DNA from 2 places in the Micromonospora sp. NPDC007208 genome. Region 1 is predicted to be linked to the other one. Evidence: predicted binding sites of a transcription regulator. Region 1 holds the regulator's gene; the other holds the start of a gene.
What was found. Region 1 encodes HrcA, which represses chaperone genes, less so after heat shock. Its sites were predicted from a motif close to GGTTNGCACNCTCNNNNNGAGNGTGCNAACC; they were not measured.

Region 2: groL (chaperonin GroEL) is a predicted target of HrcA. The motif match lies at 2,291-2,321, and genes of this name have one in related genera.

What each region holds. Positions count from the first base shown of each region.
Region 1 is NZ_JBIAFG010000007.1:240,796-245,095, reverse strand. It holds gene ACFYL6_RS17285 (enoyl-CoA hydratase-related protein) at 1-127, opposite strand, end outside; gene hemW (radical SAM family heme chaperone HemW) at 147-1,370, shown strand; gene ACFYL6_RS17275 (DUF4870 domain-containing protein) at 1,437-2,063, opposite strand; gene hrcA (heat-inducible transcriptional repressor HrcA) at 2,289-3,311, shown strand; gene dnaJ (molecular chaperone DnaJ) at 3,387-4,300, shown strand, end outside.
Region 2 is NZ_JBIAFG010000026.1:58,888-63,187, forward strand. It holds gene ACFYL6_RS32150 (GNAT family N-acetyltransferase) at 1-394, opposite strand, end outside; gene ACFYL6_RS32155 (cold-shock protein) at 713-916, shown strand; gene ACFYL6_RS32160 (hypothetical protein) at 1,194-2,243, shown strand; gene groL (chaperonin GroEL) at 2,516-4,138, shown strand; gene ACFYL6_RS32170 (hypothetical protein) at 4,195-4,300, opposite strand, start outside.

The DNA of each region.
Region 1 (4,300 bases):
CCAGCCCGGCCAGCAGCTGGGTCATCAGGCCGGTGGAGAGCGCGTTGCGGTTGTGCGGGCTGTCCAGGGTGAGGGTGGTCACCCCACGGGCCGTGGCGACCCGCACGAGGACGTCGGGAGAGGTCATGCCGGGCACACTAGTGGCCATGCCCGGCGTCCTTCCAGATGGTGAGACCGTCCCCGTCGACGGATCGTTGCCCGCCACCGCCACCACGTCGGTCGGCGCGCGCGGCTTCGGCGTGTACGTGCACGTGCCGTTCTGCGCCAGCCGCTGCGGCTACTGCGACTTCAACACCTACACGGCGTCCGAGTTGGGCGGCGGCGCCAGCCGCGAGGGGTACGCCGACACCGTCCTGGCCGAGCTGACGCTCGCCGCCCGGGTGCTCGGCGACAGCCCGCCACCTCGGGTCGACACCGTCTTCGTCGGCGGCGGCACGCCCACCCTGCTCCCCGCCGACGACCTGGCCCGCATCCTCGACGGCATCGACCGCACCTGGGGGCTGGCCGCCGACGCCGAGGTGACCACCGAGGCCAACCCGGAGTCGGTCACCCCGGAATCGTTGAAGCTGCTGCGGGCCGCCGGCTACACCCGGGTCTCGCTGGGCATGCAGTCCGCCTCCCCGGGGGTGCTGGCGATCCTGGACCGCAAACACAGCGCCGGCCGGGCCACCGCCGCCGCCCTGGAGGCGCGCGACGCCGGGTTCGAGCACGTCAACCTGGACCTGATCTACGGCACCCCGGGGGAGCGGGCGGAGGACTTCGCCGCCTCGCTGGAGCAGGTCGTCGCCGCCGGCGTGGACCACGTCAGCGCGTACGCCCTGATCGTCGAGGACGGCACCCGGCTCGCCGCCCGGATGCGGCGCGGCGAGCTGGCGTACCCCAGTGACGACGTGGCCGCGGACCGCTACCTGGCTGCGGAGGCCGCGCTCGACGCGGCCGGGCTCTCCTGGTACGAGGTCTCCAACTGGGCCCGCACCGAGGAGGCCCGCTGCCGGCACAACCTGCTCTACTGGACCGGCGCGGACTGGTGGGGGCTGGGGCCGGGGGCGCACAGCCACGTCGGCGGGGTGCGCTGGTGGAACGTCAAACACCCCTCGGCGTACGCCCAGCGGCTGGCCGCCGGCGCGTCTCCCGGTCTGGCCCGGGAGGTGCTCACGGTCGACGAGGCGCACATGGAGGACGTGATGCTCCGGCTGCGGCTGGCCAGCGGCCTCCCGCTGGCGGTGCTCGACGCCACCGGCCGGGCCGGCGCCGAGCGGGCGCTGGCCGGCGGCCTGCTGGCCGCCGACGAGTACGCCGCCGGCCGGGCGGTGCTCACCCTGCGCGGGCGGTTGCTCGCCGACGCCGTCGTCCGCGATCTGCTGCCCTGAGCGGCCCGCCGCCCCTGGACGGGGGCGGCGGTGGTCCGGACCGGCCGGGGGAGCGGCCGGCCCGGTTCACTTGATGAAGTTGGCAGTCATCGGGTAGCGGTACGGGGTGCCCTCGTTGGCCTTGATGCCGGCGATGATCCCGAACAGGATCTGGATCACCACGACGGCGATGCTGGGCAGGAAGAGCAGGCACCAGCTCACGAAGAGCAGCACGAACGCGATGATCGACCAGAGGATCTGGAAGTTCAGGGCGGCGAGGGCGTGCGCCCGCACGGTCGGCGACTGCTGGCCCCGGGCCAGGTAGGCGATGAGCGGGGCGACGAAGCCCAGCGGACCGAAGCTGACCAGCGCGCCGAGGGCGCCGCCGAAGTGCGCGACCAGCGCCCAGGTCTTGTCCTCGTTGTTGGCGTAGCCGCCGCCGGGGCCGCCGTAGGCCCCACCGGCCGGGTAGCCGCCGGGTGGCGGATAGCCCCCGGGCGGGGGATAGCCGCCTGCCGGAGGGTAGCCGCCCGACGGCGGTTGGTCACCGGTGGGCGGTGGATAGCCACCGGCCGGGGGATACCCGGCCGGGCCGGGCGCCCCGGACAGTGGTGCGGTGGGTGGCTCGGCCGACGGGAACGGGCCCGGCGAGGTGGGCTCCGGCGGGTAGTTGCCGGAGTCGCCCGATCCGGGAGGGCGAGGAGGTTCAGTCATGGATGTCACGGTAGGGGCCGGTGGCAACGCCGCACCAGAGCGACACCGCCTGGCGGTGCGGGCCGATCGGCCCAGCGGGGTGGCGCGGGCCGCACCGACGGGTGGCCGTTGATCATCGCGTCGGCGGGCCCGCCGACGTAGACTGGCACTCGTTACAGTCGAGTGCCAGGACGGCCCGGCCGGCCCGCAGGGCCGGCGGCCGACGTGCGACAGGAGGTGCGGAGGATGGGTCTCGACGACCGGAAACTCGCCGTGCTCCGCGCCATCGTCGAGGACTACGTCTCCACCCAGGAGCCGGTCGGCAGCAAGGCGCTGGTCGAGCGGCACCAGCTCGGGGTCTCCCCGGCCACGGTCCGCAACGACATGGCCGTGCTGGAGGAGGAGGGCTACATCCGGCAGCCGCACACCAGTGCCGGCCGGGTGCCCACCGACCGCGGCTACCGCCTCTTCGTCGACCGGTTGTCCCGGGTCAAGCCGCTCAGCCCGGCCGAGCGCCGGGCCATCGAGCGCTTCCTGGTCGGCGCGGTCGACCTCGACGACGTGGTGCACCGCACGGTGCGGTTGCTCGCCCAACTGACCCGGCAGGTCGCCGTCGTGCAGTACCCGAGCCTGGCCCGCTCCTCGGTGCGTCACCTGGAGCTGGTGCCGATCTCCACCACCCGGCTGATGCTCGTCATGATCGCCGACACCGGGCGGGTGGAGCAGCGACTCGTGGAGCTGCCCGGGCCGGTGCCCGCCGACGACGTCACCGACCTGCGCCGACTGATCAACGAGAAGCTCGCCAACGCCCGGCTGTCCGAGACGCCACCGCTGGTGCAGGCGCTGGTGGAGGAAGCGCCGACCGGGCTACGTCCGACCATGACCACGCTCGCCACCGTCCTGCTGGAGACGCTTGTCGAACGGCACGAGGAACGGATCGCGCTCGCCGGCACCGCGAACCTCACCCGGGGCGGCCTACTCGACTTCCAGGGCTCGCTGCGGCCGATCCTCGAGGCGCTGGAGGAGGAGGTCGTGCTGCTCAAGCTCATCGGTGAGACCGAGCCGAGCACGACCCGGGTGCTGATCGGCGACGAGAACGAGTTCGACAACCTGCGCGCCGCCTCGGTGGTCAGCACCGGGTACGGCCCGGGCACCACCATCGTGGGCGGCCTGGGGGTGCTGGGGCCCACCCGGATGGACTACCCCGGCAACATCGCCACGGTGCGCGCCGTGGCACGCTACGTGGGCGAGTTGCTGGCCCAGAACTGATTGGTCAGGGCCGACGCGGCCGGCTGCGGCCGCCGACCGGCGCAACGCGAGACGAACATGAGGACACGGAACGCAGTGGCCAGGGACTACTACGGCATTCTCGGTGTGAGCCGGGAAGCCTCCGATGACGAGATCAAGCGCGCCTACCGCAAGCTGGCGCGCCAGTTCCACCCGGACGTCAATCCGGACCCGGAGGCTCAGGAGAAGTTCAAGGACATCAACGCCGCGTACGAGGTCCTCTCGGACGACCGGAAGCGGCAGATCGTCGACCTGGGTGGCGACCCGCTCGCCCCGGGTGGCGGCGGCGCCGGGGGCCCGGGCGGCCCCGGAGGCGCCGGCCCGTTCGTCGGTTTCCAGGACATCATGGACGCGTTCTTCGGCGGCGCGGGCGGTGGCGCCCGTGGCCCACGGCCGCGTACCCGCCCGGGCGCGGACGCGATCCTGCGGCTCGAACTCGACCTGCACGAGACGGCGTTCGGCGTCGAGGCCCCGATCACCGTCGACACCGCAGTGCTCTGCACCACCTGCTCCGGCGCCGGCACGGCCGCCGGCACGCACCTGGCGACCTGCGAGGCGTGCGGCGGTCGGGGCGAGGTGCAGTCGGTGCAGCGCACCTTCCTCGGCCAGGTGGTCTCCGCCCGGCCGTGCACCGTGTGCCAGGGCTACGGCACCACCATCCCGCACCCCTGCCCCACCTGCGCCGGCGACGGCCGGGTGCGGACCCGCCGCTCGCTGACCGTCAAGATCCCGGCCGGCGTCGAGGACGGCATGCGGATCCGGCTGGCCCAGCAGGGCGAGGTGGGCCCCGGCGGCGGCACCGCCGGTGACCTCTACGTGGAGATCCACGAGCGCCCGCACGACGTGTACTCCCGCAAGGGCGACGACCTGCACTGCCGGGTCACCGTGCCGATGACGGCGGCGGCGCTGGGCACCCGGCTGACCATCAAGACGCTGGACAGCGAGGAGACCGTCGACGTCAAGGCCGGCAC
Region 2 (4,300 bases), on a different contig from region 1:
GCTCCGGTCGGCCACAGGCTCGCGACCAGGCGGCCACCCCGTCGATCAACTCGCCGAGCAGTCCGCTGCCGCGCCAGGTCGGCGTGACGTACACGGCGTAGATCACGGTCAGCCCGGGTTCGTTCGGAGCGGTCGTGCCACCGGCGTGCCCGACCAGCCGGCCGCCCGGGTCGGCGATGAACTGCGCGTTGCTGAGACCGGCCGAGGTGTACGCCACCCGGGCGGCGAACTCGTTGTGCGGTCGGGCCGCCGCGTCCGCCAGGGTCTCCAGGAAGGCCAACGGCGCGTCGGCCAGCATCTCCAGGCGCAGCGCCCGCATCCGGGCGGCGTCCTCCGGCCGGACCCGGCGGATCTCCGCGAGCCGCGGGGCCGGCGAGCCGATATCGGTGGTCATGTCCGCATGCCTACCACAGCGGATGGACGCGGTTTCCGTGAGCTGTGCCCGGTTGCCGTCACCGCCCGGCGGCCCTTTGGCCCACTCGTAATGACGCGCGCGAATCCCGGCGGATCGGGAACCCGGCTGATCATTGCGGTTGAGACGCCCCGAAGTGTGTCCGATTTGTGGCCGTGCGCGGCCGTCACTGCTCGTGTAACGTGCGATTTCGGTCACCTGACTCAATGGCGGTCATCGATTGCTGAGTCGGTGGTCGGGGCGCCCGGCCGCGCCGTGCGCCGGGTCAGGCAAGACCGCGCAGAGTGAGGGAAGTGCACCGTGGCACAGGGCACCGTGAAGTGGTTCAACGCCGAAAAGGGCTACGGCTTCATCGCCGTCGACGGCGGTCAGGACGTGTTCGTCCACTTCTCCGCGATCGAAATGGACGGTTACAAGGCGCTGGACGACGGTCAGCGGGTCGAGTTCGAGGTTGCCCAGGGCCAGAAGGGTCCGCAGGCAGAGCACGTACGCGTCATCGGCTGAGCTTCCTGGCCGATCGGCCCGTGATTCGGGGCTGCGGCAGGGGCGCGTAGCCGGGAAGATCGTGAACCGTTCCAGCCGATGCCGAGGAGCGTTCATGACCGACCAGCCACCCCCGCCCACTCCGTCCCCCGGGTCGGGGGAGCCGGACCCGTCCGACCCGTCCTCGCCCGTCGGCGACCCTGGCCACGCCGGTCCGCCGCCTGGTTGGGGGCCGGGCGCGCATCCGGCTGGTCCGCCCGCCGGTCAGGCCGGTCCGCCGCCTGGTTGGGGGCCGGGCATGCATCCGGCTGGTCCGCCCGCCGGTCAGGCCGGTCCGCCGCCTGGCTGGGATCCCGCGCAGGGCGCCTGGGGTGCGTCTCCGCCGCCGCAGGGCTGGGCGTTCCCGCCCACCGGGGGTTACCCGCCCGGGTCGGGCCCCTATGGCGGGCAGCCGTGGTATCCGGGGCAGCCGGTTGGCTGGTACCCGCCGGGTTACGGGTTCGACCCGAACGACGCCCTGGTCACGCCGCCCGGCGCCGGCATCGGCGGCTGGTTCGGCCGGTGCGGGGGAGCGCTGCGTCGGGGCTGGCGACAGTTGGTGCCGATCATGCTGCTCACCCAGGTGTTGCCGGCGGCGGTGCTCTCGGTGATCGCCCTCGGGGTGGACCCGTCGGCGAAGTGGGCCGCCCAGGCCGAGTCGAATCCGAGCCCCGTGCTCCCGGACAACTTCGCCGCCGAGCTGGGGAGCCTCCTTCTCGTCCTGGTCGGCGGCAGTCTGTTGGTGGGCGTGGTGCAGGCCGTCGGGTGGGCCTCGGGCAGCTGGGTGATCACCCGGCAGGCCGCCGGCCAGCCGGCCAGCCTGGAGTCGGCGCTGCGTTACGGCCTTCGTCGCGCGCTCGGGCTGTGGGGCTGGACCCTGTTGATCAGCCTGCTCATCGGCGTCGGTGTCTGTTTCTGCGTGCTGCCGGCCATCTATCTGGCGTTCGCGCTGAGCATGGCCGGCCCGGTCTACCTCTTCGAACGCCACAACCCGATCGGTCGCTCGTTCCGGATGTTCCACGACCGGCTGGGCCTGCTGCTCGGTCGGGTGGCCCTGGTGGCGCTGGCGGTGATCGTCGTCAGTGTGGTCTCCAGCTCGCTGGAGGGGGTGGGCACCCCGGCGTTCGGTACGGATCCGTTCGCGTCGCCGGGTACCGCGGCCGGGGCGGTGGTGGTGATCGGGATCACCGCCGTGTTGGCCCTGCCGGCCCACCTCGCCCAGTTGGTCGGTCTGTTGGTGACATACGCCGAGCAGCGCGCCCATGAGGCGCCGGTGAACACTCCCGGACTGGCCGCGGAACTCGGCTGAGCGGCCCCATCGTGCTTGCACTCGGCAGGGGAGAGTGCTAAACAAGTCATTGGCACTCGCATACCGTGAGTGCCAACGGTCGGGACGGTGGGGCCAGGTTGCACCGGTGTGGAGACACCGGGGCAGCACATGGCCGGTCGTCGCGGGCTATCCGGCCCGGCCGAAGGACGTCGTCGTCGCCAGGTGGCGACGTCCCTAGGTGCGCACACCAGGCGGCCCATCCGGGGCACACATCTCGGGTGGCCCGTGAGTGTCCAGGAGGACAACGCCGTATGGCCAAGATGATCGCTTTCGACGAAGAGGCTCGCCGCGGCCTCGAGCGGGGCATGAACCAGCTCGCCGACGCCGTAAAGGTGACCCTCGGCCCGAAGGGCCGCAACGTCGTGCTCGAGAAGAAGTGGGGTGCCCCCACCATCACCAACGATGGTGTGAGCATCGCCAAGGAGATCGAGCTCGAGGACCCGTACGAGAAGATCGGCGCTGAGCTGGTCAAGGAGGTCGCCAAGAAGACCGACGACGTTGCCGGTGACGGCACGACGACGGCGACCGTCCTGGCCCAGGCCCTGGTTCGCGAGGGCCTGCGCAACGTGGCCGCTGGCGCCAACCCGATGGCCCTGAAGCGGGGCATCGAGGCTGCGGTCGCGAGCGTCTCGGAGGAGCTGTCCAAGCTCGCCAAGGACGTCGAGACCAAGGAGCAGATCGCCTCCACCGCCTCCATCTCCGCTGGCGACAGCACCGTCGGCGAGATCATCGCCGAGGCGATGGACAAGGTCGGCAAGGAAGGCGTCATCACCGTCGAGGAGAGCAACACCTTCGGGCTGGAGCTGGAGCTCACCGAGGGTATGCGCTTCGACAAGGGCTACATCTCGGCCTACTTCATGACCGACCCGGAGCGTATGGAGGCCGTCTTCGACGACCCGTACATCCTGATCGCCAACAGCAAGATCTCGTCGGTGAAGGACCTGCTCCCGATCCTGGAGAAGGTCATGCAGTCGGGCAAGCCGCTGCTGATCATCGCCGAGGACCTGGAGGGCGAGGCCCTCGCCACCCTGGTGGTCAACAAGGTCCGTGGCACCTTCAAGTCGGTCGCCGTCAAGGCGCCGGGCTTCGGTGACCGCCGCAAGGCCATGCTGACCGACATCGCCATCCTCGCCGGTGGTCAGGTCATCAGCGAGGAGGTCGGCCTCAAGCTCGACGCCGCCAGCCTCGACATGCTGGGCCGCGCCCGCAAGGTCGTGGTGACCAAGGACGAGACCACCATCGTCGACGGTGCCGGTGACGCCGAGCAGATCCAGGGCCGGGTCAACCAGATCCGGGCCGAGATCGACAAGAGCGACTCCGACTACGACCGGGAGAAGCTGCAGGAGCGGCTGGCCAAGCTGGCCGGCGGCGTTGCGGTGATCAAGGTCGGCGCGGCCACCGAGGTCGAGCTCAAGGAGCGCAAGCACCGCATCGAGGACGCCGTTCGCAACGCGAAGGCCGCCGTCGAGGAGGGCATCGTCCCGGGTGGTGGCGTCGCGCTGGTTCAGGCCGGCAAGACCGCCTTCGACAAGCTCGACCTGGTCGGCGACGAGGCGACCGGTGCGAACATCGTCAAGGTCGCGCTGGACGCCCCGCTGCGGCAGATCGCCGTCAACGCCGGCCTCGAGGGCGGCGTCGTGGTGGAGAAGGTCCGTAACCTCGAAGCGGGTCACGGTCTGAACGCCGCCAACGGCGAGTACGTCGACCTGCTGGCCGCGGGCATCATCGACCCGGCCAAGGTGACGCGCTCGGCGCTGCAGAACGCCGCTTCCATCGCGGCGCTCTTCCTCACCACCGAGGCCGTTGTCGCGGACAAGCCGGAGAAGACCCCAGCTGCCCCGGCTGGCCCGGGTGGCGGGGACATGGACTTCTGAGTCCAGTTCCGACACCGAACGGGGCGGGCCGCTGACGCGGTCCGCCCCGTTCGTCGTCAGGTCGGTAGTGGGCGCTGGTTGCGCCGTTTCTGTGCCCGGTTGTACGGCGGAAGCAGTTGGATCGGCGCGTCCACCATCTCCTGCGGCTCCTCGGCCACCGAC